2 regions of the Flexivirga sp. YIM B11880 genome follow, and region 1 is predicted to be linked to the other one. Evidence: riboswitches for the same ligand, from Rfam matches in the RefSeq annotation. Region 1 holds a riboswitch; the other holds the start of a gene.
The links. Region 1 has a riboswitch for S-adenosylmethionine ahead of metX (homoserine O-acetyltransferase MetX). Riboswitches for the same ligand answer to the same signal wherever they lie in the genome.

Region 1 (14,408 bases):
AGGGGCCGGACTTCCTGCGTTAGTCCTTGGCCTCCGACCAGCGCTGCACGACCTTGATGTCGGCGACGAACCGGACCGGCGCGCCACCGGTCCAGCGCCGGGCCGCCGCCTGCAGCGCGTCGTCCACCGCCTGAGCGGTTTCGGTCGCGTATGCCGCGGGCGCGTGCACCAGGAGTTCGTCGTGCAGGCAGAGGACGATGCGGCCGCCGAGCGGCCGCACGGCATCGCGCACGGTGAGCGCCCAGGCCTTGAAGAACTCGGCCGCCGCACCCTGCACGACGGCGTTGCGGGTGAACCGGCCGACCGCACGCCGGCCCGTCACGTCGGACGCGAGCCGGCTGCGGACCAATCGCCCGCCATACGTCATGACCGGCTCGCCGCGTTCGCCGCGGTCCGCCGCCTCGTGCAGGTAGCGCAGCGCCCGCGGATAGGTGCGCTCCATCCGGTGCAGCGCGTCAGCGGCCGGACCCGAGGTCTGCCCGTACATCGCGGCCAGCACCGCGATCTTCGCGGCCGGCCGGTCGAGCTGCAGTTGCTGGGCGACCGTGGCGTAGAGATCGTCCTGGGCGGTGGCCGCCGCGAAATCCGGATCGCCCGAAACTGCTGCCAGCACCCGGGGTTCGACCTGCCCCAGGTCCGCACGCACCAGCACGTGACCGGCGCCGGCGGCGACCGCGGGTCGCAGCGGCGTCGGCAGGCTGTGCAGGCCGGCGCCCGCCGTCATCCGGCCCGCGCCGCCGTCGCACGCGGTCCACGACCCGCGCAGCCGGTCGTCCGCACCGACGAAGCGGTCCAGCCACGACCAGCCGTAGGTGGTGGCGATGCGTTCGGCCTTGCGCCACTCGAGCAGCGCACCGATCACCGGGTGCACGTCGCGGTAGGGCCGCAGATGCCACGCCCGGGTGTCGTCGACGCGAACCCCCAGCGACCGCAACAGCTCTCGCACGTGCGCCGGATTGCGCAGATCGGTCCTGCCGCGGCCCGGCACGTGTTGCAGCACCAGTTGGTCGCGGGCCGCCCGGATGCGTGCGGCATGCTCCTCGTCCCGCGGCCGGGGGCCGGCGACCGCGGTGATGAGTTGCTCCAGCACCGGCCGGTCGATCGGCAGCCCGTGCTCGGTCAGCTCCACGCACAACAGGGCGGCACCGGACTCGCTCGCCCCCGTGCTCACACCGTGCGGCCGGGTCGTCAGGAGCTCCTGCTGCCGACCGGCCGTCGTCAGCGCCAACCGCGCCAGGTCGGCCACGTGCTCCGCGCGCCAATCGTCCTGCACGTAGGAAGGATTCAGATAGCCGTCGACGGTCAGCACCGGCTCGTCGTCCGGAGCGAGGTCGAACAGGTCACCTGACGCAGGCGTGGGCCGCCCTGCGGGGTCCAGACCGGCCGCAACCGCCCAGATCTCGTCGGCGCCCGCCTCGAATCCGCCGACCAACAGCCGGTGTGCCTCGGTGAGATCCCAGGACCGGCGCACGTGCACTCCTGCGCGCACCAACGGGGCAGCCGCCTCACGCGCCGACCACCACACCCAGCGCGGCGGATCGCCGGCGGACGTCTCGGTCTCCGCGACGAACCGGACCACGTCCGCCACGGCTCCCTCGACGGGGATGCCGTCGGCGGAGGCGCACACGGCTCGATCGCCGTGCACGACAACGGCATACAGCGCACCGCGCATCCCGTCGCCTCCTTCGCAGACCCAGCCCGGACACAATCATTGCGGCGAGCCCCGACAGGGCCCGCCGCAATGATTGTGCTCGGTGCGTGAATCACTCAGCCGTCGCGGTCCACCGCTGGCCGGCCACCCCCTTGTCCGCCGACTGGGTGACGCCGCTGTCGGTGCCCGCGGTCAGCGCGAGGCCACTGTGCACGGCCTTCAGCACCAGCTGACCGCCGTCCTTGGTGACCAGCCACCGCTGATTGTCCGTGCCCGTGCAGGTGTACTGCCCGACCGTCTGACCGTCGGTCTTCGAGCTGTAGGGCACGTCGACGCACTCACCGGTCCCGGCGTTCTTCAGTTGATAACTGCCGTCCTCGGCATTCCGCGTGACCACCCACTTCTGCGTCGCGTCGCTGCTCGGGTCGCTCATGGTGAGCAAGCCGAGGTCACCGGTGGTCGCGGTCAACGCCTTGCCACCGGTCGTGAACGCGTACTGCCCGTCCGGCAGCGGCGGTGCGACGACCTGTTGCGTCCCGACCGCGAGGTCGAAGACGTGGAAGGCCGAGTTGGACGGCAGGGTCACCGCGACGACCTTCTTGGCCGGGTCGATCGCGAGTGTCGAGGTGTAGACGCGGTATTCGGTGGTCGGGTATGCCGGGCCGGTCGGCGTGTTCTTGCCGAGGGTGCGGATCGCCACCTCGGCGCCATAGCTGTTCTGTGCCAGACAGCACCAGTTCGGCATACCCACCGTGCCGGAGGACGTCGTGCCGTCGGCGTAGTAGACGGTCGCGGCGCCACCGGCGGAGCCGCTGGTGCCGGTCCCCAGGAAGGCCAGTGCGTTGCCGATGCCGCTCACCGAGATCGTCTGACCGCCGCCGGTCACGTTGTCCTTGGTGCCCGGCGTGACGTCGGGCCAGGTGAAGTCGAAGCCGTTCGCCGAGACCTTGGCACCGGGCGTTGCCCCTTGAGCCGCGAGCTTCTCGGCGAGGAAACTCGATCCGCCGCCGTCGATGTTGCCCGGTGAGGGATCGCTCGACGCCGTGATGCCGATGTTGTTGTATGCCGCTGCGGCGCTCGCGTAGGCGACCGTCGTGGTGGCTCGGTCAGTCACGGTCAGCGGGGTGCTGTGCGCGTTGTAGGTCACGGCCGCGGTCAGGTCGACCGAGCCGGGCTTCGCATCTGCCGGTGGCGTCAGCGTGTACTTTGCGGTGAAGGTCGCGCCGTTCTGCAGACTGCCCACGGTCGTCGGGCCGTTCGCGCTCAACGTCCAGCCGGCCGGTGCGGTGACCTTCGTGGCCGTGACGTCCACCGGCTTGCCGGTCTCGTTGGTGAACTGTGCCGAGACCGGACGTCCTTCACCGGCAACGGAAATCGCGGCCGGAGTGAGATCCAGGCTGACGTCGTGGTCCTCGGGGTGGGACCCGCCGACCGCTCCCGCGCCGGTGATCCGGACCGTCGCCGGAGCATCGGTCGACAACGACGCGGTCTTGACATGCGTGATGCCCGTCGTGCTGTCGTAGAACCAGCCGGAGTCGGCCGCGTCGAGCGCCTTCACTGAATCCTGTTCGACAAGAGCGGCTTTCCCGACGGTGATGGTGTCGGGCGTCTCGTCCGTGTGGACGGTCAGCCGGTAGTGCCGTGTGGTGGGCTTGCCGTCATACGACCCGGACAGGGCGCCGATGCCCACCTCGACCGGGCCCCGGCCGGTGACCGGAGCGGTGACGTCGAACTTCTGGGTCGCGGACTGGCCCTGCAGGGCTGCCTGACTGCGACCGTCGTCCTCGTAGTTGGTGAACGACGTGTTGCCACTGGGATAGACGTCCAGGTCGAGCTGGCCGGCCTTCTTGCCGGCGGCCCAGTCGGTGGTGCCCTTCGGGAATTGCGGCACGATCGCGCCGGCTTTGACGAAGAGCGGCAGGGTGTCCAGTGGCGCCTGGTAACCGTTGATCGTCTGGCCGCCCTGATAGATCCGGCCGGTCCAGTAGTCGATCCACTCGCCCCTGGGCAGGTAGATCCCGTCCCGCACGTTGGTGTCGGAGTAGACCGGTGCGACCAGGAAGTCGTCGCCGGCGAGGAATTCGTACTTCGCCGTGTCACCCCAGGTGTTCGGGTCGTCCGGGTAGTCCAGGTAGAGCGGCCGGGTCGGGCCGATGCCGTTCTTCGTCGCGCCCATCGTGTAGGTGTAGAAGTACGGCAGCAGCTGCTCGTGCAGCATCAAGTACTTCCGGTTGATGGAGGTGTAGGGCTCGCCATACGTCCACGGCTGCTTGTCGTTGTTGGCCCAGCCGCTCATGGCGTAGGTCATCGGCAGCATCATCTTCCACTGCAGATCGCGCACATAGGTCTTGGCGCTGCCGCCGAAGATGCCATCGACGTCGCCCGTGGTGACCGGCTGACCGGACATCGTGGAGCCGGCGTACGTCGGGATCTGCCACTTGATGTAGTCCCACGACCCGGACTGGTCGCCGGACCACATGGCGCCGCAGCGCTGGGTGCCCGCCCAGCCCTCGATGGTGAGGACGGTGGCGCGGTCGGTCGAGTTGTCCTGGACGCCGTCGCGGGCCTTCTCGCAGGCGTCCAGACCGAAGCGGTAGCCGGGGCCGACCCAGGCGACATCGGTCTTGCGGACCCGCACACCGGCCGCGACCTCGGACTTCTGCTCGGTCAGGTCGCGCTGGGTCCACAGGCCGAGCTCCGCACCGTGCTGGTGCAGCATGTCACCGGTTTGCGCGAGATCCTCGTATTCGCAACCGTATCCGTCGTTCACGAGCATCCAGCCGAGTGGCAGATCGTGCTTCTTGTAACCGTCCGCGACCGCTGTCGAGTCCGGAAGGGTATGGCGCTCACCGCGATTCGCGTTGTGCAGATAGCAATCCGCGTCGCCCAGCTCCAGCGCATACATCGGCAGCGCCAGCGGGCGTCCGGTCAACTCGGTGTAGTCGTTGATGACCTGTTTGGCGTCGCCGACGAAGTAGTAGGCGTCGAAGCGCTGCTCGGAATGCGTGGTGGTGACGGCCGATCCGAAGTCGTAGGTGCCTGGAGCGAAGGTGTCGCGCAGCACGCCATACCCGTTGCTGGAGATGTAGAACGGCACGGAGTTGGGCTGCCCGCCCTCGTCCCAGCCGTCCTTCGAGATGGAGATCTGCTGGCCGCGGTGGCTGAAGCTGCCGTTCTGCATGCCGCCGCCGAAGTACTGCTCGGTCGGGCCCTGGGCGAGGTGCTGCGTGGTGCCGGCGGAGTTCCACGACAGGGGAGCGGTCTCCTGCCACAACAGCGTGCCGTCGGCGCGCGTCATGGTGAGCGTGGCCGGCGACTTGGTGACGGTGAGCTTCGCGGCCGAGGTGGAGATGACGTATGCCGACCCCGTCTCCGTGAGATTCGAGGTGGCACCGCGGTAGTCGGTCTTGACCACGATGTTGGCGTCGGGCGCGCTGGGATCGCTCGGCTTGGTGTTGGCCGGGTCGGTGAAGGTCCCTCGGGCGCGACCTCGACCCGCCACAGGTCGGCGTCCTCGACCGTCACCCGCAGCCGAGCATCGCCGGCGCCGAAGACGTAGCTGTTGCCGTCCCGGTGTGCCGAGGTGATGGTGCCCAGTTGACCGGTCGCGGCGGACGCGCTCGGCGTGAGGGCCGCGAAGCCGGCCAGGGCGAGGACAGCGGTGCCTACCACCGCAATCCATCGCCGCAAATGTTGCTTGAACATGATTGGTTTCCTCCGATTCGATCACAAACGCGCGACTTCCGTGACCTTAGAGGATCCTGCACGTCGGATGGGAGGTTCGCGGCCGTCGAGATGTGCAAACCCCGCACCGCCGAAGCGGTGCGGGGTTCCCTTGTCTCGCCAGGCGGTCAGCTCAGTGCTGGTCGCCCTGTTGGTCGTCGCCCTGACCGGACTGACCCTCCGGCTGCTCATGCCGCGGCGTCCACGGGTTGTCCTGCCGCGGCTGCTGATCGTCGCCGACCGCCGGCACGGCGGTGGTGGCCTGCTCATGGATGTCTTCGGCATCGCCGGCCGGCTGCCCGCCGGTCGAGAACGGCAATCCCGAGATCGCCTGCGTCGGCTCCTCGGAACGGTCACCACCGTAGGACGGCTGACCCTGTTGCCCGCCCGTCGACGGAGCGGGCGAGCCGCTCTGGTAGCCGGGCTGCTCGTAGGCCGGCGTCGACGCCTGGCCGTAGGACAGCCGATTGACGTCGTCGCTGGAGACGGTCTGGGTGGGGGCTTCGGAACTGTCGCTGCCCGAGCCCCAGCCGGACTGCTGCTCCGGACCAGCCGATTGCCCACCCTGGCCGGTGACGTCGTCGGAGGACACCGCCTGGGTCGGTGCGTCCGAGACATCGCGCGGCTGCTGGGGTTGCGGGGCCGGTTGACCGTAGGACGGCTGCTGGCCGTAGGGCGCCGAGCCCTGCTGTCGGTAACCGGACGGTCCCTGCTGTCCGTACTGCTGCTGGCCGTAACCCTGCGGCTGGCCGTAACCCTGCGGCTGGCCCTGACCATAGCCGGGCTGGGCGTATGGCGTGCCGCCCTGCTGTTGACCGTAGCCCTGCTGGCCGTAGCCTCCCTGCTGACCCGGTTGTCCGTAGCCGGACTGACTCTGCGGGGCATAGGGCGCCTGCTGACCGTAGCCGCCCTGACCGTAGCCCTGTTGCCCTTGCTGGCCGTAACCCTGTTGCCCGTAGCCGCCCTGACCGTAGGGCTGCTGCTGGCCGTAACCGGGGAACTGGCCCTGTTGCTGGCCGTAGCCCACCTGCCCCTGCTGCTGGCCGTAACCCGGCTGGGCGTAGCCGCCGTGGCCGTAACCGGCCGGGCCTTCGGCGCCACCTGCGCCGGCCGGCTGACCGCCCTTCTTGCCGAGCAGGAAGAGCAGCGCCGCACCCACCAGGCCGAGGACGAGCAGGATCACTCCGATCACGATGCCGGCGGTGTGGAAACCGCCGCCGATCTGGTCGGCACGCTTGCCGGCAAACAGGGTGCCGGAGTTGCCGGTGCAGGTGACCGTGCCCTTGGACACCGTGCTGCGCGCGACCTCGTAGTACTTCGTGCCGTCGGCGCTCACCGAGAAGTCCTTGGTGGGCCGACCCAGCGTCGTGCCGTCGACCTTGCAGAACGTCGCGGTCCGGTCGGCAGCCGTCTTGCTGTAGACCGAGAAGCCGCCGTTCATCGACAGCGTGCTGCCGTTGGGGAACTGGGTCAGCTTCACGCTGGAGCCGCTGAGCAAACCGATGATCAGCAGCACCAGTCCGATCACCGCGACGACCGCGGGCACGGCAAGTAACTTCTTATTGCCCAAGGAGTTCATATGGCGAAACCTAACGCATTCGGTGTCGGTGTCGTGGGCTCCCGCGCGCCGCGTCAGCCGGCCAGTTGCGCCCGGGTCTGCCGCTTGATCCTCGAGAGCATCGCAACCATGCCGCGCATCCGCAACGGGGAAACGGCCTCGGCGAGCCCGAACCGGAACGGCACGTCGTCCGGCACGTCGAGCACGGTCGCGGCCGGCTGCCCGTCCAGCCCGGTGTGCAGAATGCCGGCGAACCCGCGGGTCGTCGGCGCCTCCCTCGGTGCGTTGAAGAAGAGGTGGACGGTGCCGTCGGTGACCTCGACCGCCAGGAACAGCGGCGTCTGGCACTCGTGCACCTGCTCCAGCTGGTCGGGATGCTCGGCATACCGCGCGGGCAGCTCGGGCAAGTCCTCGCTCAGCTCCAGCAGCAGCTGCAGCCGGTCCTTGGGCCCGACCGCCGCGAAGTCGTCGATCAGCTCGGCGAGCGCGCCGGGAACGTCACTCGCGTCCGTCATACCTTCTGCTCACCTTTCATCTGTCGCGCCTCTTCCCTCGCCTCCGGGCCTCACTGCGTTCGTGTCCTCACCTCGGTCGGCGCTCCCTGTTCAACCGGCACCCGCACCGAGTTCCCCCACTCCGTCCACGAGCCGTCGTAGTTGCGGACGTTGCCGAAGCCCAGCAGCTGCGTCAGCACGAACCAGGTGTGCGACGAGCGCTCGCCGATCCGGCAGTAGACGACGACGTCCTCACCGGGCTGCAGCTGCTGTTCCTTCTGATAGAGGTCCTCGAGGTCGGCGCGGCTCTTGAACCGGCCGTCCTCGCGGGCCGCCTTGCCCCACGGGACCGACCGGGCGCCGGGGATGTGACCGCCGCGCATCGCGCCCTCCTGCGGGTAGTCGGGCATGGCGAGCAGCTCACCGGTGAACTCACCAGGGGAGCGGACGTCCACCAGCGCATTGCCCAGATGGGCGAGGACGTCGTCCTTGAAAGCACGGATCGGCGCGTCGTTGCGCTCGATGACCGGGTAGTCGGCCGGTTCGGCGGTCGGCACCTCCCGGGTCAGCGGGCGGTCCTCGGCCATCCAGGCGGAGCGGCCGCCGTCGAGCAGGCGAACGTCCTCGTGCCCGAAGAGGGTCATCACCCACAGAGCGTATGCCGCCCACCAGTTGGACTTGTCGCCGTAGATGACGACGGTGGTGTCGCGGCTGATCCCGCGCTCGGACATCGCCTTGGCGAAGCCCGCACCGTCGACGAAGTCGCGGGTGACCGGGTCGTTGAGGTCGGTGTGCCAGTCCAGTTTGAAGCTGCCGGGGATGTGGCCGGTGTCGTAGAGCAGGACGTCCTCGTCGGACTCCAGGACGACAAGGCCAGGGTGGTCGCCGGCGAGTTGCTCGGCCAGCCAGCCGGTGGTGACCAGGCGCTCCGGATGTGCGTAGTCAGCGAGCTCGGGGCTCGGATCGGTGGGGTAAGCCATAACGCCACGTTACGCGCCCCCGTCGTGCGGGTTCACCCGGCGGTATGCCGCGGGTCGTGCACGGCGTCGAGTGCGGCGGTGGCGGCTGGCAGGATGGAGGAATGTTCGGCGCCAAGAAGAGCAAGAAGAACGGCAACCAGCCCGTCCCGCTCGACAAGGGTCCGCTCGGCGGCACCGCCCTGAGCCTCGCGCAGCGGCTGATCTCGGTCGGGATCGACGGCAAGGCCGGGTTCGACGATGCGCAGCAGGTGGCGGAGGAGGCGCTCGCGAAGTTCCCGGCCGACCGGGAACGCGCGATCGACCACGTCGTGTCGCAGCACCGCCGTCTCGCGGCGAGCGCCGGCTTCGTGACCAGCCTGGGCGGGTTCGTCACCATGGCCGTCGCACTGCCGGTCAACCTGGCCGGTTTCTACGTGATCAACACCCGGATGGTCGCGGCCATTGCGCAGCTGCGCGGCTACGACCTCGCCGACCAGGGGACGCGCACCGCCATACTTTTGACGCTCGTGGGTGGCGACGCCGACGACGTGCTCAAGAAGGCAGGGATCGTGAGCACCGGCCGTCTGGCGAACCTCGCGAGCAGCCAGCTCCCACCGCCGGCCGTCATGGTGGTCAACAAGGCCGTCGGTTTCCGGCTGATCACCCAGGTCGGCGACAAGCTGTTCACCAAGCTCGGCAAGGGCATCCCGCTGGCCGGCGGGGTGTTGGGTGCGGGGCTGGACGCGTTCCTGCTCTCCCGCATCGCGAAGGGTGCCAAGGCGGAGTTCCCGCCCCGCGACCGGCTGCTGCGCGCGGGGAAGCACTGACCATGGCGCGTCTGCCCAGCCTGCGCTGGGCTGCCATGCGCCGCATCTCGGACGCGCTGCAGGACGCCACGGAGCCGGGCGGCCCGGCGGTCGCAGTGCGGGTGGCGTGCCTGCCGCGGATGACGAGGGCGGTCGCTCGCGGGGAATACACCGCGATCAGCCCCGGGCATCTCGCGCTGCTGGCGGCGGCCGCCGCGTATGTCGTCTCTCCGGTCGACCTGCTGCCGGAAGCCCTGGTCGGGGTCGTGGGTCTTGCCGACGACGCCGTCGTGCTGGCCTGGCTGGCCCGGACGCTGGCCCATGACACCGACCGCTTCCTGGAGTGGGAACGGCGACGGGGCGACACGATCCAGGGCGAGCGGCTGTCCTGACGCACCTCGTCCACATCCCGGTTCCGGCGGAAGACGCCGTGCACAACCCCGCCTCGAGAGGCTGGGGCGGTGGGCCGACGCGCCCGCAGGCTGCGAGGCATGGCATCCCTGTGCAGCATCGGCGAGATCATCGCCTACCTCCCCTACCAGCTCGGTTTCGTGCCCACCCATTCGCTGGCGGTGATGGGGATGCGCGACCACAAGATCGTGGTCACCGCCCGTGTCGACCGCCCCGACAGCGGCGCCGCGGTCGGGACGGCCCGGCACATCGCGGCCGCCTTCACCCAGGTGCAGCCGGACGACGTCCTGGTGCTCTGCTACGACGGCTTCGGCGCGGCCGACCGGCTCTTCGTCATGGAGTTGCGGTCGCTGCTCGGTGAGCTGGCTGCCCAGCTGTCCCACGTCGCGCACGTCCGGGGCGTCGCCGAGTGGCGCGCCGAACAATGCGGCTGCGGCGACTGTCCACGGGAATGGCAGCCGGTGCCGCCGGCCGCCGGTGTCGAGCCCGTGGCCGAACGCGTCGTGCAAGGTGTCGTTCCCGCACGGAGCAGAGCCGAGCTGGCGCACCGGCTGGAGATCCGGCACCCGCTGGTGGCGCGCGCGGTCGACGCCCGGCTCGCCAGTCCTGAGCCGCTGGAGATCCGCACCGCCGAGGTGTTGCCACCGGTGCTGGTGGACGGAGGCACACCGGTCCACCGGCTGCCGGTCGACGTGCTCGCGGCTGCGTCGGTGGCGGTGCAGGACGTCCGGATCCGGGACGAGGTGCTGTCCTGGCTGATGCCGGACTTCCTGCCGGGCGACATGGTGCAGGCCGGCGACCCGATCGACCCGCACCACCTGGGCCTGCCGCCGATATGGCTGCGGGACGTCGACTCGTTCGACGACCCGGTGGCGACCGTCGCGCATCGTCTGGAGGAGTGGGTGGCCTGCATCCCGCACGCGCTCAGCGTGCCGGTGCTGCTGCTGGCCGCTGGGCTGCAGTGGACCACCGGCAACGGCGTCGTGGCCTGGCTGGCGGTCGAGCGCGCCCTGGAGATCGATCCGACCTGCCGGCTGGCGCGGCTGCTCGAGCGAGCGCTGGACGCGGGACTGCGGCCGACCCGTCCCGAGCAGCGTCCGGCGTGAGCTGCGAGCTGCTGCGCGCGCGGCCCGCCCCGTGAGACGCCGGGGTTGCTGCTTCGACGCCGTCACCCGATTTTGCTACCGTCATACCCGTCATGAGTCCCAGCGTCCGCTGACCTGACCTGCCGAAGCGCGAGCACGGCATTCGTCCACAGCGGACACAGCCCCGGCTGGCTGGGCGGCAACCCTCCACCGCGGTGGGGTGCCCCGGGTGAGGACAAGGCCGACCGCATCGTGCGGCTCGGCAAGCGCGGGGCCACGCGGCCCCTTGGGGCTCGAGGAGTGGCAGGTGACCGTCATACATCCGGCGACGCAGTGGTGCGCCCCGCCGCGCGACGCGAACCCCGACGCGCGAGCGATCCGGCTGACCGACGTCGTCCTGGAGAGCGGCGAGGTGCTGCCGGAGGTCGTCGTCACCTTCCAGACCTGGGGGCGGCTGGCACCCGACGCCGGCAACGCGGTGCTCGTCGAGCATGCGCTCACCGGCGACTCGCACGTGGTGGGCGACGCCGGACCCGGACAACCGACCCCCGGTTGGTGGCCCGGTCTCATCGGACCGGGCCGGCCCCTGGACACCGACGAGCTGTATGTCGTGGCGATCAACGTGCTCGGCGGCTGCCGCGGCACGACCGGGCCCGGCTCGATCGCCCCGGACGGGAGGCCATGGGGTTCCCGCTTTCCCCGGACCACGATCCGAGACCAGGTCGCGGTCGAAGCGGCCGTGGCCGACGTGCTCGGGATCGACGCGTGGTTCCTGGTGCTCGGCGGCTCGATGGGCGGCATGCGGGCGATCGAGTGGGTCGGCGGGCATCCGCAGCGCACCGGTGCTGCGCTGGTCCTGGCCAGCGCGGCGCACGCGACCGCCGATCAGATCGCCTGGGGGCAGGCACAGAACCTCGCGATCACGTCGGACCCGGACTATCTGGCCGGCGACTACTACGGGACCGGCCGCAGCCCGGACGCCGGGCTCGGCATCGCCCGCCGGATCGCGCACACGACCTACCGGTCCGCCGACGAGCTCAACGGCCGGTTCGGCACTCGGGCCCAACCGGGAGAGGACCCGTTCCGCGACGGCCGGTTCGCGGTGGAGAGCTACCTCGACCACCAGGCCGGCAAGCTGGTCGGCCGCTTCGACGCCGGCGCCTACGTGCAACTCACCGCGGCGATGGCCACGCACGACGTCGCGCGCGGCCGCGGCAGTCTGGCGGAGGTACTGGGCTCCTACCGTGGTCTGCTGCGGGTCGCCGCGGTCGACTCCGACCGGTTGTTCCCGGTCGCGCTGTCCGAGGAGATGGTCGAGGCCCATGGTCGCGGAAGGGTGCGGCTGATGCGCTCCGGCCACGGGCACGACGGCTTCCTGATCGAGACCGGGCAGGTGGCCGCCATCGTGACCGAGACGGTTACCGACGCCCGCCGGCACCAGGAAACGGTGCCCGTCGCCGGCTGACGTGACGTGCGTCACCTCACCTGGCGCCCGCGGCCGGCACCGGTCCGGTACCGTCGGCCGTATGCCTCCCCGGACGGGGTGTGCTGGAAGAGGTGATCGCACAGTGGCTGTCGTCGTCGGATATGTGCCGACCAAGGAGGGCGCCGCGGCGCTGCGGCGCGCGGCGGCCGAAGCTGCGGTGCGCGGCACCCCGCTGGTGGTGCTGGACTCCGCGCGGTCCGAGGACGAGGAGCAGGCGGCTGATGCCCGCGCCCAGCTGGAACAACTGGCCGATCAGGACGTCAGCTACGAGGTGCGCACGGTTTCGGCTGGCCAGGACGCGACCGATGAGCTGCTCCGCATTGCGGAGGACGAGTCGGCGGATCTGCTGGTGATCGGGCTGCGCCGCCGGTCGCCGGTCGGCAAGCTCATCCTCGGCGCCAACGCGCAGCGCATCCTGCTGGACGCAGCGTGTCCGGTGCTCGCCGTCAAGCCTTCCCAATAACTGCAACGCGACGGATCCGCTTGTCAGCCAAGCGTTTTGCGGAACCGCACCGCTTGGCTGCCGCCCGCGGTGACGGGCCGATGGAATGTTCTGCGCCGCGACTCGTTTTATAATGGTGATGAAGTGCTCGCAACCGGGTCGGACCAGCCCGGTTCAGCGGTCGCCTCGCAACCCCAACCTCGGTCAGCCGTCGTCCCCGGACGGCAACGTAGTGGTGTCCGTAGACCTGCGGGCCGACAGTTTTGGAAGGTAGTTGGTGGACCCCGTGTCGAAAACCCCCGCAGCCCCGGCCTTGCCGGCGGAGTTCGCGCATCCCGCGCTGCAGCAGCTGATGGCCGCCGGCCTGGCGAACGGCTCGATCGACAGCACGCAGCTCAAGGGCGCGCTGGAGGCCAGTGAGATCGCGCCCCAGCGGATGAAGACCGTGCTGCGTGCACTGGACGAGCAGGGCATCGCAGTCACCCTCGACACCGAGCACGCGGCCCGTGCGGTTGCGACGACCACCACCCGGCGGGGCACCAGCCAGAAGGCCGCGAAGTCCACCGCGAAGAAGGCGACCGCCGGTGACGGCAAGGACGACGACGAGAAGCCCGCGGCCAAGAAGCCCGCGGCGAAGAAGGCCGCGCCGGCCAAGACCGCCGACACCGAGCTCAGCGACGACGAGGTGGCCGAGTCGGCAGCCTCGAAGCCGGCGGCCAAGAAGGCTGCGGCGAAGAAGGCTCCTGCCAAGAAGGCCGCGGCCGGCCGGAAGAAGGCCGACGAGGACGAGATCGAGCTCACCGACGAGGAGACGCCCGAGTCCGACGCCTTCGTCATCCGGCAGGACGACGAGGACGACGCGCCGGCCCAGCAGGTCGTGACCGCCGGTGCGACAGCCGACCCGGTCAAGGACTACCTGAAGCAGATCGGCAAGGTCGCTCTGCTCAACGCCGAGCAGGAGGTCGAGCTCGCCAAGCGCATCGAGGCCGGCCTGTTCGCCGAGGAGAAGCTCAACTCCGGCGAGAAGATCGACATGAAGCTCAAGCGCGAGCTGTGGTGGATCGCGCAGGACGGCAAGAAAGCCAAGAACCACCTGCTCGAGGCCAACCTGCGACTGGTGGTCTCGCTCGCCAAGCGCTACACCGGCCGCGGCATGCTCTTCCTCGACCTGATCCAGGAGGGCAACCTCGGTCTGATCCGTGCGGTCGAGAAGTTCGACTACACCAAGGGCTACAAGTTCTCGACCTACGCCACCTGGTGGATCCGGCAGGCGATCACCCGGGCGATGGCCGATCAGGCACGCACCATCCGCATCCCGGTGCACATGGTCGAGGTCATCAACAAGCTGGCGCGGGTCCAGCGGCAGATGCTGCAGGACCTCGGCCGCGAACCCACTCCGGAAGAGCTCGCCAAGGAGCTCGACATGACGCCGGAGAAGGTCGTCGAGGTGCAGAAGTACGGCCGCGAGCCGATCTCGCTGCACACCCCGCTCGGCGAGGACGGCGACAGCGAGTTCGGTGACCTCATCGAGGACTCCGAGGCCGTGGTGCCGGCCGACGCCGTCAGCTTCACGTTGCTGCAGGAGCAACTGCACTCGGTGCTCGACACCCTGTCCGAGCGCGAGGCCGGTGTCGTGTCGATGCGCTTCGGTCTCACCGACGGCCAGCCCAAGACGCTGGACGAGATCGGCAAGGTCTACGGCGTCACCCGCGAGCGGATTCGGCAGATCGAGTCCAAGACGATGAGCAAGCTGCGGCACCCGTCGCGCTCCCAGGTCCTGCGCGACTACCTGG
Region 2 (14,408 bases), on a different contig from region 1:
CGGCTGCTCGCCGCCGCATCACCCGCCGATGCGGAGGAGGCGGCCGCCGCTTGCAGGGCACAGGCGAAGCAGGTGCGGGCCTTCCCGCACCACGAGCCCGGGTTGAGCGTGTTCCGTGCGGTCCTGCCCACCGAGGACGCGATGCGGGTCATGGCCGGCGTCAACGAGTTGGCGCGTCACCTGCACAAGGACACGACCACCGGCAAGTCTCTCGACGAATGCCGCGTCGACGCGTTCGTCGACCTGCTACTCGGCAATATCTCGGTCAGCACCACCTGCGTGGTCCAGCTCCCGTTGGTCTCGACTTTCGGTGAGCCCGGCTCTGGGGCAGCCGCCGGGACGCCTCGTCAAGGCAGCGACGTCGCGCCGTGGCGCTTCGGTCGGCTGGCCGACATCACCGAGCACAGCAGAGCGTTCCGCAGTCCGACGACTCGGCTGTCCTGCGACTCCGATCGACCCGCGGCGCCGTCGTTCGTTGAGCCCCAGCTGGAGCAATGGCTCGCGCTGGCTGTGTCCGAAGGCATGGACATGCTGACCACCCTCGACACCCCCACATCCCAAGTCATCGTGCGCACCCCGTGCGACGCGGCGACCCTGATCCGGAGCAAGCTGGGCACGCGATGTGCTCCGCGAATCGAGGTGGACCTCCACCCGCCGGCCTCGACAAGTTCGCAACGCTGGGACCCCGGACCGATCACCACGTCAACCAAGCGGCGACGCGGGCGGTCTCGACCGACTGGTTCCGAGACCGCGTCGCCGACCCAGGTTTACCGCATCGGCGACGTGGTCGTCGAAGGATTGGGCGTCATACCCGCTGCCGTGCTGACCGAGTTGTGCCAAACGCTCGGCGTCGGCCTGACTCGAGCCTTGGTGGACCCGGCGACCGGGACCACCGTCGAGACGGCCGATGTCACTTACCGGCCCGGCGCTCGCCTCCGGCGATTCGTCATGGCTCGCGACCAGCATTGTCGCTTCCCCGGTTGCACCCGGCCGGCGCGGCTCGACGACATCGATCACGTCGATCGCTGGCCGGACGGACCGACCGCCGCGTCGAACCTGCAATGTCTCTGCCGGCATCACCATCGGGCCAAACACGAAGGGGGCTGGACCGTTTCGATGACAGCCGACGGCGTGTGCACCTGGACCAGCCCCTCCGCCCGCACCTACCTGACCTGGCCCGGCGACTGACACCCGCCACGGGTCACGCGGCGCCGAGCACCTCGATCTCCATTCCGGCGATCGTGTCCTGGTCGGCGCACACGTCGATCCGCACGATGCGCCCGCCTTGCACCCGAGCCGCGATCACGGACAGGACGCGGCCACCGGGCGCGAACACCGCACCGACCACGCCGTCGATGATCGCCAGCGAAGCCTGGCGTGCCCGTCCTTGAAAGGCCGCCGCGATCGCCTCGGCGCCCCGCAGCCGGTGGTCGATCTCCGGAGCGCCGCCTCCGGCCAGCGCGGCCGCAGCGACCGCGACTCGGTCGGCCCGCAGCTCGATGTCGGGGTCGAGGACCTCCAGCAGCCCGGCGAGGTCACCCGCGCGCGACGCACGGAGAAACGCCGACACGGCGGTCCGTTGCTCCGCCCGGGCGCTCGGCAGGTCCGCGGTGCGCAGCCGGCGGCGTGCCCGCGATGCCAGCTGGCGCGTCGCCTCCGGCGACCGCTCGATGACCGCCGCGATCTGGTCGAACGGCACCTCGAAGAGATCGTGCAGCACGAAGCACAGGCGCTCGGCCGGACCGAGCCTGTCCAGCACGACCAGCAACGCGTCACCGACCGAATCGCGCTGCACGGCGTAGGCTTCCGGTTCGTCCGAACTCTCCGACTGCAGAGTGTCGTCTTCGGCGTCGAGCATTTCCTCCGCGCGGCTGCGGCGTGCCCGCAGCATGTCGAGGCAGACCCGGGACACGACAGTGGTCAGCCAGCCGCTCAGATTGTCGATCGACGTCCGGTCGGTCCGATGCAGCCGGAACCACGCTTCCTGGACCGCGTCGTCGGCGTCGCCATACGTCCCCAGAATGCGGTAGGCGACGGCCCGCAACCGCGTCCGCTGGGCATCGAAGTCGCGCGCCAGCAATTCGTCGTCGCTCACCTGTCACATTCTCCTGCCGTCATACGTCACCTGCGATGACACATCAATCAAGCACTGAAGGAGCCAACCGAACATGGAACCCCGTATGACGAACCCCGCCGGCCTGCTCGACCAGTCCGCCACCAAGGGAATCTTCGCTGTCGTCAACGCCGTCCACGGACAAGGCGTTCCCGAGGCGACGCTCGAACTCGTGCATCTGCGGGTCAGCCAGATCAACGGCTGCTCCTGGTGCCTGAACTACGGGCTGCAGAACGCCAAGAAGGCGGGCGAGAGCGACGAGCGCCTGATCACCCTCGCCGGATGGCGGGACGCGCCGTACTTCACCGACGACGAGCGGGCCGCGTTGCTGCTCGCCGAGCACATGACCCGCCTCGCGGACAGCCTGGACCCGGTGCCGGACGCCGTGTGGGACGAGGTCGCCGACCGGTATGACGAGAAGGCGCTCGCGGCCCTGGTCCTCTGGATCGCGACGACCAACCTCTTCAACCGGATCAACGTGACCACTCGGCAGGTGGCCGGCACGGGCGCCTTCTGATTCGTGACACTCATTCGCCGGTAGGGCACCCTGGTCCCCAGCGAGGTGACACGTATGACGGCCTGGGTCCTGCACGTCGACATGGACCAGTTCCTCGCTGCCGTCGAGATCCAGCGTCATCCGGAGTTGGCCGGCAAACCGGTGGTGGTCGGCGGTCGTGGTGATCCGACCGAGCGGGCCGTGGTGTCGACCGCGTCGTATGAAGCGCGCGCGTTCGGCATCCGGTCCGGCATGCCGCTCAAGATCGCCGTCAAACGATGCCCTGACGCCATCTTCCTGCCGGTGGACTTCCCTGTCTACGAGGCAGTTTCGGCAACCGTCATGCAGGCCCTACGCGACATCCCGGGGACCGTCGTCGAGGTGCTCGGCTGGGATGAGGCCTTCGTCGGCCTCGTCGCAGACGATCCGGTCGCGGCGGCACGGGCCGTCCAGGATTCCGTGCGCACTGCGACCGGCCTCGACTGCAGTGTCGGCATCGGTGACACCAAGATCCGCGCCAAGGCCGCGACCGATCTCGGCAAACCGCACGGCATCTTCCTGCTGACGCGCGACAACTGGCGACCGGTCATGGGCGACCGTCCGGTCAAGGCGCTGTGGGGCGTCGGCGGCCAGACGTCGAAACGGTTGGAAAAGCTCGGAATCCGGACGGTCAACGACCTGGCCGATGCGGACGACGAAGTGCTCGCCGCCGAGTTCGGACCCAACACCGGGCCGCACATCGGCAGGCTGGGGCGAGGAGCCGGCAGCGCCGTGGTCGACGACACGCCCTGGATGGCACGCGCCCACGGCCGCGAAACCACCTATCAACAGGACCTGCTGACACAGGACGAGATCCGCGTGGCGCTGTTCGAGCTCGCCACGCAGGTGGAGTCCGACATACGCGCGGAAGGACGCGCCTGTCAACGAGTACACCTGAAGATCCGGTTCGCACCGTTCTTCACGCTCACCCGGGTGCGGAAGCTGCCCGAGCCGACGTTCGCCGCGGACGTCATCGCCGACACGGCATTCGCTCTCTACGCAAGGCTTTCCGACGAACGGCCGGTCCGGTTGCTCGGCGTCCGTGCCGAGATGGTGCCACCGCCCGGAGGGTATGACGCGCCGCGCACCCACGGCCGTCGCGGTGGCCCATGACGAGGGTCTACCGTCGGTGAGATGACCCCGAACGAACGCGCCGCGACCTTCCACGCCCTGCACGACGATCTCCTCGTCCTGCCGAACTGCTGGGACGCGGCGTCGGCGCGGATCATTCAGGAGGCCGGTGCACCAGCCCTTGCGACATCGAGCGCGGCGGTCGCCTGGTCTCTCGGTACGCAGGACGGCAACGTCCTCGACCGCGACCTGATGCTCCAGCACCTGAGCCGGATCTGTTCCGTCGCAAGCGCTCCCGTGTCCTGCGACATCGAGGGCGGCTTCGGGGACAGTGCGGCGGATCTTGCCGAGACCACCCGGCTCGTCATCGGAGCCGGAGCGGTCGGGGTCAACCTCGAGGACGCGTTCGACCGCACGCTGCGCCCAATCGACGAAGCGGCCGACCGGGTGCGCGTGGTGCGCGAGGCGGCGGACGCGGCCGGCGTCGAGCTCTACCTCAACGCCCGGACGGACGGCTACCTGGTAGGCGCAGCGGACTTCGACGACACCGTTGCACGTGCATCCGCATACCTCGACGCGGGCGCAAGCGGCATCTTCGTGCCGGGTGTCACCGACCTGGACATCCTGTCCCGCCTGACCGCCTCCATCGACGCTCCGGTCAATGTCCTGACCGGACCTTCCGCGCCGAGCGTCCCCGAGTTGAAGGCCGCCGGGGTGCGCCGCGTGTCCGCCGGATCGTCACTGGCGGCAGCAGTGTTCGGACACCTCGAGCGGGCTGCGCACGAGCTGCTCGAGCACGGCACCTATCGCGAGCTCGCCGGCGGACGGAGCCATGACTCGCTGAACGCGCTCTTCGGCTGAGGGGTTACCGCCGGAGCGCCTTGCGCGCCAACGCGTTCCCGCCGAACTGCGCGAGTTGCACCAGCACGATGATCACCGCCACGGCGATCCAGGTCACCGCCCAGTCGAACCGGTGATAGCCGTAGGTGATCGCGAAGTCACCGAGGCCGCCGCCACCGACCGCACCGGCGATCGCGGTCATGTCGACCACAGCGACGAAGACGAACGTGTAGCCCAGGATCAGCGGGCCGAGCGCTTCCGGCACCAGCACGGTCTGCACGATCCGCCACGGGCCGGCACCCATCGCCTCCGCTGCCTCGACGACCCCGGGATCCACTGACACCAGCGACTGCTCGACGATGCGCGAGACCCCGAACGTCGCCGCGATGACCAGCGGGAAGAGCACCGCCGTGGTCCCGATGGTGGATCCCATCGTCCGCAAGGTCAGGGGAGCGATCGCGGTCACGAAGATGATGAACGGGATCGGCCGCACGATGTTGACCGCCACGTTGAGCACCGCATTGACCGGGCGATTCGTGAGCAAGCCGCCGGTGCGCGTCGTGAACAACGCGACGCCGAGGATCAGCCCGATCAGCCCGCCGAGCAGGATCGTGACGACCGCCATCAGCAGCGTCTGCCCGATCGCCGTCTCGAAGGTCGGCCACAGCGTCGACCAGTCGGTGGTCATCGCGGTTGTCCTTCCACCGCGCCCGCTGCGTGCAGGGCCGAGATCGTCGCCTGCACACCCGCTTCCGGGCCGCTCAGCGCGAGCGTGAACGAGGCGAGCGACTCGTGCTTGAGATCGGTGATCCCGCCATACAGGATCTCGAAGTCGACACCGTGCTCCCGCGCGGCCGAGCTGAGAACCCGGCCCAGCACCCGATCGCCGTCAGCGGACACCGTGACGAGGGTGTCAGAGTGCTCCGCGCGCAGCCGCTCCAGCTGTATGGCGTCAGGGCGGTTCCCCACCGCAGCCGCGACGAACCGCTGCGTCGTCTCCGCCGTCGGTGAGCCGAGAACCTCTCGCACCGTGCCGGTTTCGACAATCCGGCCCGAGTCCAGGACCGCCACGCGGTCGGCAATTGCGCGGACGACGTCCATCTCGTGGGTGATGACCACGATGGTGATCCCGAGTTCCTCGTTGACCCGTCGCAAGAGCGCGAGCACCTCCCGGGTCGTCTCCGGGTCGAGCGCGGAGGTGGACTCATCGGCGAGCAGCAGATCCGGTTGCGTCGCCAGCGCCCGGGCGATACCGACTCGTTGCTGCTGGCCGCCGGACAATTCCTCGGGGTGAGCCCACGCTTTGTCGAGCAGGCCGACGAAGGAAAGCAGTTCGGCGACTCGCCGCTCCTGCTCGGCACGGCCGAGTCCGGCGAGCTGCAGCGGGTAGGCGACGTTGCCGAAGACCGTCCGCGACCGCATCAGGTTGAACCGCTGGAAGACCATGCCGATGCGTTGCCGCACCGCCCGCAGCGCTTTCCCGCGCAGCCTGGTGATGTCGACCCCGTCGACGATCACGGTGCCGGAGGTGGCCCGTTCCAGCCCGTTGATCAGCCTCACGAGAATGCTCTTGCCCGCCCCGGAGTAGCCGATGACCGCGAAGATCTCCCCCCGCCGGATCTCCAGGTCGACGTCCGTCAGCGCGTGGTGCTGGTCGTCGCGGCGGCCGAAGGTCTTCGACACCGACTGCAGACGGACCAACGGCGCTGCCGAATCAGGCTCGGAGTCAACGGTTCTCGACACGACCTCGGTCATTGCGTGCTCACGGTCTTTTGCAGGCCGGACAGGATCTGCTGCAGCTGGGCCGCTGACTTCTTCACCGGGACGCTGGTCCCCTTCGACTCGGCGACGACCAGCTTCTGCACGCGCGGGTCCTGGTAGAGCTTGACGACCTCGGCGTACGTCGGGTTGTTCTTGTCCGCAGCTCGGGCCACGATGACGTTGATGTAGGGCTCGGCCGTCGCCGACCGCGGGTTGTCCGAGTAGAGCGCCTTGGTCGGGTCGAGATGACCGTCGAGCGCGAAGTTGTTGTTGACGACCGCGCCGGCGGTGGAGGACAGCGACGTCACCGTCTGCGCCGCGTCGACGGGCGTCACCGTGACCTTTGACCGGCTCCGGACGATGTCCGCCGGAGTGGCCAGGATGTTGCCCCCGTTCTTCAGCGTCACCAGGCCGGCCGCCTGCAGCACGAGCAGCGCACGCGCCTGGTTCGTCGGATCATTCGGTATGGCGATGGTGCCGCCCGCCGGGATCTGTTGCAGTTTCTTGTATTTCGACGAGTAGAGGCTGAGCGGCACGACATACGTCGACCCGATCGGCGTCAGGTTCTGGTGCGCCTGCTCGTTGTAGCTCGCGAGGAAGACCAGGTGCTGGAAGAGGTTGAGATCCAGCTGGCCCTGGGCGACAGCAGGATTCGCCTGTGTGTAGTCCTGGAAGTTGACGGTCTGCAGGTTGATGCCGTGCTGCCGGGCGAGCTTCTTGAAGACCGGCCAATAGCCCTGGTCGGCGTCGGTGACGCCGATCTTCACGATGGTCAGGTGCTGCCCAGGTGCAGCGTCGCCACTCGCAGTGGCCCGGCCGGTGGCGAAGCCGGCACCACCGCCCACGACGAAGGCGATGACGGCGGCGCCGATCACCACTCCGCGGCGGGAGGTGCGCCTCGGCGGCAGGGAAGGAATGGTCGTCGGGGCGTCGGAGGTGTCGTCGGACATGGTTTCCTCAGGGTCGCTGGCAATTGGAAGGCGCCCGGCCGTGCTCGAACCGTGCGACGCGTCGTGCCGCATCGCCCGGTGATGTGGGAACTGCCGTGCTTGCCGCGCCGACCGATCCGGCATACGCCGAACCAGCCTGTGCGGCCTAGTCATTCACCTGGGGCACCCCGCCACGTGCGTGAGGGTTGCCGTCCAGCAAGCCAGGGCTTGACGCTGGAACTCGTGACTGGTGCAACCATAAGTACGAGTTACCGGAATAGTCAAAATGAACAGCAATTCTTCACGTTCGTGAGGTGGATCACACGCCGCGCTCGCCGCCGAGCGGTCGCCCCGAAGCGTCCACTCTGGGAGCGCCTCGCCCACCCGGAGGCGTCCGCTCGTTAGGCTGCCCGGGTGTCCTCGGGAGTGACCGGTTACGTGGTGCTGCTCGGCGTCGGTGTCGCCGGAGCGGTGCTGTTCGTCGCTGCCATGATCGCCCGGCGGCTGCTGGCACCGCGAGCACCCGGCCTGGCCAAGCTGACGACCTACGAGTCCGGCGTGGACCCGGTTGCGGGCGGGTGGGCGCAGACACACTTCCGCTACATCACCTATGCCTTCCTGTATGTCGTCTTCGCCGTCGACGCCGTCTACCTCTTCCCCTGGGCGCTGGTGCTGCGTGACCATCACCTCGGCATCGCCAGCCTGGTGGAGATGGGCATCTTCATCGCGGTCGTGCTCGTCGGCCTGCTGCACGCCGCCCGCCGCCGCCTGCTGACCTGGGCGGACGAAGCGGACACGGGGACCTCGAGACGCTCCTTCGTCGCTCCTCGGCCACCGCGGAGCGTGTCCGGGAAGGAGTTGACCGGTGACCACTGACCTGCCCATGCCCCGCGTCGGCGCGGGGCAAGAAGTCGCCCCGAAGCCCATGCGGGTGGTGCTCAACTGGGGCCGCCGCTACTCCCTCTGGGTGTTCAACTTCGGATTGGCTTGCTGCGCCATCGAATTCATCGCAGCATCGATGGCACGGCACGACTTCATCCGGCTGGGCGTCATACCGTTCGCACCCGGCCCGCGGCAGGCCGACCTGATGGTCGTCTCGGGCACGGTCACCGACAAGATGGCCCCCGCGGTCCGCCGGCTCTACGACCAGATGCCCGAACCCAAATACGTCATCAGCTTCGGTGCGTGCAGCAACTCCGGCGGCCCCTACTGGGACTCCTACTGCGTCACGAAGGGCGTCGACCAGCTGATCCCGGTCGACGTCTACGTGCCGGGCTGCCCGCCGCGTCCCGAGGCGCTGCTGCAGGGCATCCGCGTCCTGCAGGAGCAGATCGCCGAGGAGAAGCTGCACACCAAGGGCCTGCGCGCCAAGCTCAGCGGCTACGCAGGCCGCAAGGTCACCGCCGGCGAAGTGAGCCGCCCGCTCGTGGCACCGCCGGGGGAGTCCGCGTGAGCGTCGAACCCTACGAAGTCCCTCGCGTCTCCTGCCCGCCCGGCGAATGGATCGTCACGCTCGAGCAGCAACGCGACGAAGGTTTCACCTTCTTCGACTTTCTCACCGCCGTCGATCAAACCGACGTCGACGAAGACCCCGGCTTGGACGTCGTCGTGCACCTGTATGACGTGACGCCCGGCGCACTGCGCGAAATCCTCGTGCAGACCCGCATCGCGGACGGCGCGAGCCTGCCGAGCTGCACGGTGCTGTGGCACGGCGCGGCGTGGCACGAACGGGAAACGTTCGAAATGTTCGGCATCCACTTCGACGACTTCACCGAGACGGGCAACGGCAAGCTGCGAAAGCTGTTGCTGCCGGACGGTTTCGACGGCAACCCGCTGCGCAAGTCGTTCGTTCTCGCGGCACGCGCGAGCAAGCCGTGGCCGGGCGCCAAGGAGCCCGGCGGTGGCGGCACCGACGGCAAACCGGCCCGCGCGCCCCGCCGCCGGTTGCAGCCGCCGGGCGTGCCCGACGAATCCTGGGGTCCCCGATGAATGACTTCGTCGAAGTCGTCGTACGGTCCGTCTGTGTGCTCGCCGCGTTCCTGGTGTTGCCGCTCCTCGTGGGGCAGACCGAGCACAAGGTGATGGCCCACATGCAGGGACGGCTCGGGCCGATGGAGGCCGGCGGTTTCCACGGCTGGGCCCAGCTCATCGCCGACGGCGTGAAGTTCGCTCAGAAGGAAGACGTCGTCCCGCTCGCCGCGGACAAGAGCGTCTTCCGGGTCGCGCCGGCCCTCGGCATCGTGGCCTACCTGCTGGCGCTCGGAGTGATCCCGTTCGGCCCCGACTTCTTCGGCGCCAACGTTCCTGGCGGCCTCGTCTGGTTCCTCGCGATCAGCGGTGTCGGCACCCTCGGCACGCTGATGGCCGGCTGGTCCAGCGGCAACAAGTACTCCCTGCTCGGCGGCATGCGCACCGCCGCTCAGCTGGTCTCCTACGAGCTGCCGCTGATCCTGGTCTGCGCGTCGTTCGCGATCGCGGCCGGCTCCTTGTCGCTGGTCGGCATCGCGCACGCATGGAACCCGTGGTGGCTGCTCTGGCAGTTGCCGGGCGCGATCGTCTTCCTGGTCGCGGCCACCGCCGAGCTGCAGCGCCCGCCCTTCGACATGCCGGTCGCCGACTCCGAGCTGGTGATGGGCCCCTACACCGAATACACCGGGCTGCGGTTCGCGCTCTTCCTGCTCGCCGAATACGCCGGCATCGTGGTCATGTCGTTCCTGCTCGCAGCGCTCTGGCTCGGTGCTTGGGCGGGACCCTTCGCCGACTCGGTGGGCTGGCTCTGGATGCTGGTCAAGGGCGGCATCTTCGCGTTCGTCATCATCTGGATCCGGGTCGCCTGGCCGCGGCTGCGCGAGGACCAGTTGCAGCGCGTGGCCTGGCTGGGTCTGGTCCCGATCGCGTTGCTGCAGTTGGCGATCACCGCAGTCGGAGTGGTGGTGAGCTCATGAGCAAATTCCTGACCGGCCTCGCGAAGGGTATGGCGACCACGGCCCGCACCATGGTCACGCACGCCCACACCCAGCAGTACCCCCACGTGCAGCCCGACCTGCCGGACCGGAGCCGCGGCGTCATCGCGCTGCTGGAGGAGAACTGCACGTCCTGCATGCTGTGCGCGCGGGAGTGTCCGGACTGGTGCATCTACATCGACTCCCACAAGGAAACGACACCACCCGGACCCGAAGGCGGCCGCGCCCGCCAGCACAACGTGCTGGACCGCTTCGCCATCGACTTCAGCCTGTGCATGTACTGCGGCATCTGCATCGAGGTGTGCCCCTTCGACGCGCTCTTCTGGAGCCCGGAGTTCGAATACGCCGACGGCGACATCCGGAACCTCTTGCACGAGAAGGAAAAGCTCGGTGAGTGGATGCGGACGGTGCCGCCCCCGGCGGCGGTGGAGGATGAGCCGTCGTGACCACATACGACGTGCTCTTCACCATCGCCGGGGCGATCAGTGTCGCCTCGGCGCTGCTCGCCGTGACCACCAAACACCTGGTGCACTCGGCGCTCTGGCTCATCGTCAGCCTGGCGGCGCTGTGCGGCTGCTACCTGGTGCTCGGCGCCGAATTCGTCGCACTGGTGCAGCTGCTCGTCTACGTCGGCGCCGTCGTCATCCTCGTGCTGTTCGCGCTGATGCTCACCCGCGCACCCATCGGGCGCAGTCATGAGCACGACACCCCGCTGATGCAACGTGCCGCCGCACTGGTCGTCGGCGCGGCCACCGCGGCACTGCTCGCGACGGTGCTGATCAGCGCCTTCGGCAACGACAAGCAGCGCATCAACGGCGGTGGCACCCACCTGCTCGCCGTCCGGCTCTTCGGCAGCTGGGTGTGGCCGTTCGAAGTGCTCTCGGCGCTGCTGCTCGTCGCGCTGATCGCCGCGCTCGCGCTGGCCCGGCTGCCGATCGGGCGACGTGGCCGGTCGGAGATGCAGGGAGAGCTGCAGTGATCCATTCCGCGCTGCCGATGCTCGTCGTCGGGCTGCTCTTCGGCATCGGCCTCTACGGAGTGCTCGCCCGCCGCAACGCCATCCTGGTGCTGATCGGTGTCGAGCTGATGCTCGCCGCCGCCGGGCTGCTCTTCGTGACCGTCGGCTCGCTGACGAGTGACACGCTGCGGGCCGGGCAGGTGATGACGATCTTCGTCATCACGATCGCTGCTGCCGAGATCGCAGTCGCCCTGGGCGTGATCCTCGCGGTGTTCCGCGGCCGCGGAAACGTCGACATGGCGCAGCCGGGGGAGTCCGAGTGATCCTCGCCGACGGCCGCTTCGACCCCACGACGCTCGCAGTGGACTTCCCGCTCCAGCCGAGTCACCTGGTCGTGCTGCTGCCGGCCGCCGTCCCGGTGCTGGTCATCCTGCTGACCCGACGCAGCACTCCGGCGTTCGCCGTCACGGCCGTGTTGAGCTTCCTGGGACTGCTCGCGCCGATCGGCCTGCTGCTCCAACAGGTCCGCGGCGGAGCCGTCGCCGCACCGCAGACGATCGGTGACCTGCCGGTCGGTCCAGGCCTCAGCATCCCGCTGCACCTGCAGGTCGACCGGCCGTCGGTGCTCGTCGCCGTCGCCGTCGGGCTGGTCTCCTGGGCGGTGCAGCTCTTCACCCGGTGGTACCTCTACAGCGACCCCCGCTATCGCCAATTCGCCGCCACTGTAGGGCTGTTCACCGCGGCCATGCAGCTGGTCGTCCTGTCCGGCGACCTACTGCTCACTCTGATCGGCTGGGAGTTGATGGGCTGGTGCTCCTACCTGCTCATCAGCCACGAGTCGGAGCGACCGAAGGCGCGGCGGGCGGCATACAAGGCCTTCCTGGTGACCCGCATCGCGGACACCCCCTTGGTCATCGGTATGGCGATCCTCTCCCTCGGCGCGCACAGCACCGACATCGCCGCGATCGTCGTGCACTGGACGCACGCGGCGGCAGGACACCACACCGCACTCACCGCCGCACTGCTCTGCATCATCTGCGCGGTCGCCGGCAAGTCCGCCCAGGTGCCGTTCCAGGACTGGCTGCCCGACGCGATGGAGGGCCCGACACCGGCGTCGGCGCTGATCCACGCGGCCACCATGGTCGCGGCCGGCACGGTCGTGCTCGGCAAGCTGGTCACCCTGCTCGAGCTGTCCGACACCGCGCGTGTCGTGCTGACCGTCGTCGCGTCCGTCTCGATGGTCGGCGCCGGCATCCTGGCCTTCCTCCAGCACGACCTCAAACGGCTGCTCGCCTGGTCGACGGTGTCCCAGGTCGCGCTGATGCTGCTCGGACTCGCGGTGCTGGCGCCGCGCACCGGTGCCGACCTCGGCATCGCGCATCTGCTGTCGCACGCGATGTTCAAGGCCCTGCTCTTCCTGATGATCGGCTGGCTGTCGGTGCTGGTCAGTGGGACCACCGTCGAGCGCCTGTCCGGCGCGCTCAGCAAGCACCCGGTCTGCCGCCGGATGCTGGGCATCGGGCTGCTGGCGCTGGCCGGGGTGCCGCCGCTCGTCGGTTTCGTGTCCAAGGACCTGATCGTCGACGAGGCGGCGCGACGCGGCATCGACGGTGACCTGAGCTCGCGGATCGCCTTCGCGGCGCTGACCTGCGTGGTCCTGCTGACCGCGGCATACAGCATGCGGATGTGGCTGATCCTCATCCACCGCAGCGGGTTGCAGCGCGTGCAGGTGCGTGAGGTCATCGAGGACAGCTATCGCGTCGAGGACGTCGGCATCGTCGAGATGCTCACCGAGCTGCCCCAGGTCGACCCGCACGGGCGACCGCTGGACCGGCCTGAGCCGGTGCCGGTCCAGGTCGTCGAGGACGAGGATCCGCTGGTCGACCAGCAGCCCGGCGGCGGCGCGCGGTTCGGCCTGCAACTGCTCGCGCTGCTGTCGGTCGTCGGCGGACTGCTCGTCTTCTCGCCGATGCTCGACGTCGACTGGCAGCACCCGAACGGCTGGCTGATCGGCGCGTCACTGCTGCTCATGGGGGCGATCGCGTTGCTGGTGCGGATGCTGTCCATCGGCACCGTGTATGGCGATGCAGCCGCCCGCTTCCCGATCTTCGTGCGCGCTTCGGCGTCCCGTGGCTTCGACGCCGACCGCATCTACGTCGCGGCGATGCGTCCGGTGCTGGCTCTTGCGCACGCGGTCACCCGCGCCGAACGGCTGCTCGACGGCGGTGTGCAGCGACTGCCCGAGCTGTCGGCGGCCGTCGCGGGCCGGTCGGACCGGCTGCACACCCGCCGTCCCACCAGCGGCCTGGTGGCCGTCTCCTGTGGCCTGGTCGTCGTCGGCCTGATGGGAGTCATCCTGTGGTAGCCGCGCTCTTCGTCGCACCGCTCGCACCCATCGTCGCCGGCCTGGCCCTCGTCGTGGGCGACCGGAGCATCCGGTCGGTGAGCCGCCACACGGCATACCTCGTCTCGTTGGTGGTCACCGTGGTGTCGCTGGTCGCCTCGGCGCTGATCGCCAAGGACCGGCCGGTGCTCAACCGGCAGTGGGTGCCCGAGATCGGCATGCGCCTGCACCTGTCGGTCGACGGCATCAGCGTGCCGCTGCTGCTGATGACCGCCGCGATCGGCGTACTCGTGGTGTTGCACGCCCGGCATGAGCAGCCGCAGGGCGGCACGCCGGCAACTTTCTTCGGCTGCCTGCTGCTGGTCATCGGCGGCGGCATCGCGACCTTCCTGGTGCAGGACGCGATCAGCTTCTTCCTCGCCTTCGAGGTCGTGCTGGTCCCGATGTGGGTGCTGATCGGCCGCTTCGGCGACCGCCGTGACGCCCGCGAACGTGCCAGGGCCGCCAACACTTTCGTTCTCTACACGGTGCTCGGCTCGACCCTGATGCTGGTCGGCATCCTCACCATGACCTTCGCCGCCGGGACCAGCGACCTCGCCGGCATCGCCGCGCACCCGCTGCCGGCGAGCAGCCAGACCGCTGTCGCGGCCATCCTGCTCGTCGGCCTCGGCATCAAGGTGCCGATGTGGCCGCTGCACTCCTGGCTGCCGCGCGCGCACACGATCGCTCCGACGGCCGGCTCGATGCTGCTGGCGGCGGTGCTGCTGAAGATGGGCACCTACGGCGTGGTCCGGCTGGTGATCGCGCCACTGCCGCAGGGCATCGAGCGGCTCGCGCCATACATCGGCACGCTCGCGGTCATCGGCATCATCTGGGGCGGCCTGGTCTGCCTGG

Region 2: linked by a shared signal. The riboswitch ahead of ACN8HC_RS00520 (MetQ/NlpA family ABC transporter substrate-binding protein) and the one ahead of metX (homoserine O-acetyltransferase MetX) in region 1 are both predicted to bind S-adenosylmethionine.

Annotation. Positions count from the first base shown of each region.
Region 1 covers NZ_JBMAMH010000002.1:193,256-207,663, forward strand. Annotated here, with positions in the region: gene ACN8HC_RS05385 (PAC2 family protein) at 1-23, shown strand, start outside; gene ACN8HC_RS05390 (DNA polymerase) at 20-1,672, opposite strand; gene ACN8HC_RS05395 (TIM-barrel domain-containing protein) at 1,764-5,153, opposite strand; gene ACN8HC_RS05400 (hypothetical protein) at 5,508-6,953, opposite strand; gene ACN8HC_RS05405 (SufE family protein) at 7,007-7,447, opposite strand; gene ACN8HC_RS05410 (sulfurtransferase) at 7,498-8,406, opposite strand; gene ACN8HC_RS05415 (EcsC family protein) at 8,451-9,212, shown strand; gene ACN8HC_RS05420 (YkvA family protein) at 9,215-9,583, shown strand; gene ACN8HC_RS05425 (DUF4192 domain-containing protein) at 9,683-10,708, shown strand; SAM riboswitch class IV at 10,845-10,962, shown strand; gene metX (homoserine O-acetyltransferase MetX) at 10,995-12,152, shown strand; gene ACN8HC_RS05435 (universal stress protein) at 12,256-12,636, shown strand; gene ACN8HC_RS05440 (RNA polymerase sigma factor) at 12,968-14,408, shown strand, end outside.
Region 2 covers NZ_JBMAMH010000001.1:104,315-118,722, reverse strand. Annotated here, with positions in the region: gene ACN8HC_RS00555 (HNH endonuclease signature motif containing protein) at 1-1,188, shown strand, start outside; gene ACN8HC_RS00550 (sigma-70 family RNA polymerase sigma factor) at 1,202-2,095, opposite strand; gene ACN8HC_RS00545 (carboxymuconolactone decarboxylase family protein) at 2,181-2,630, shown strand; gene ACN8HC_RS00540 (DNA polymerase IV) at 2,685-3,761, shown strand; gene ACN8HC_RS00535 (isocitrate lyase/PEP mutase family protein) at 3,783-4,580, shown strand; gene ACN8HC_RS00530 (methionine ABC transporter permease) at 4,585-5,247, opposite strand; gene ACN8HC_RS00525 (methionine ABC transporter ATP-binding protein) at 5,244-6,314, opposite strand; gene ACN8HC_RS00520 (MetQ/NlpA family ABC transporter substrate-binding protein) at 6,311-7,270, opposite strand; SAM riboswitch class IV at 7,361-7,498, opposite strand; gene ACN8HC_RS00515 (NADH-quinone oxidoreductase subunit A) at 7,664-8,125, shown strand; gene ACN8HC_RS00510 (NADH-quinone oxidoreductase subunit B) at 8,133-8,702, shown strand; gene ACN8HC_RS00505 (NADH-quinone oxidoreductase subunit C) at 8,699-9,238, shown strand; gene ACN8HC_RS00500 (complex I subunit 1/NuoH family protein) at 9,235-10,194, shown strand; gene ACN8HC_RS00495 (NuoI/complex I 23 kDa subunit family protein) at 10,191-10,658, shown strand; gene ACN8HC_RS00490 (NADH-quinone oxidoreductase subunit J family protein) at 10,655-11,191, shown strand; gene nuoK (NADH-quinone oxidoreductase subunit NuoK) at 11,188-11,493, shown strand; gene ACN8HC_RS00480 (NADH-quinone oxidoreductase subunit 5 family protein) at 11,490-13,535, shown strand; gene ACN8HC_RS00475 (complex I subunit 4 family protein) at 13,529-14,408, shown strand, end outside.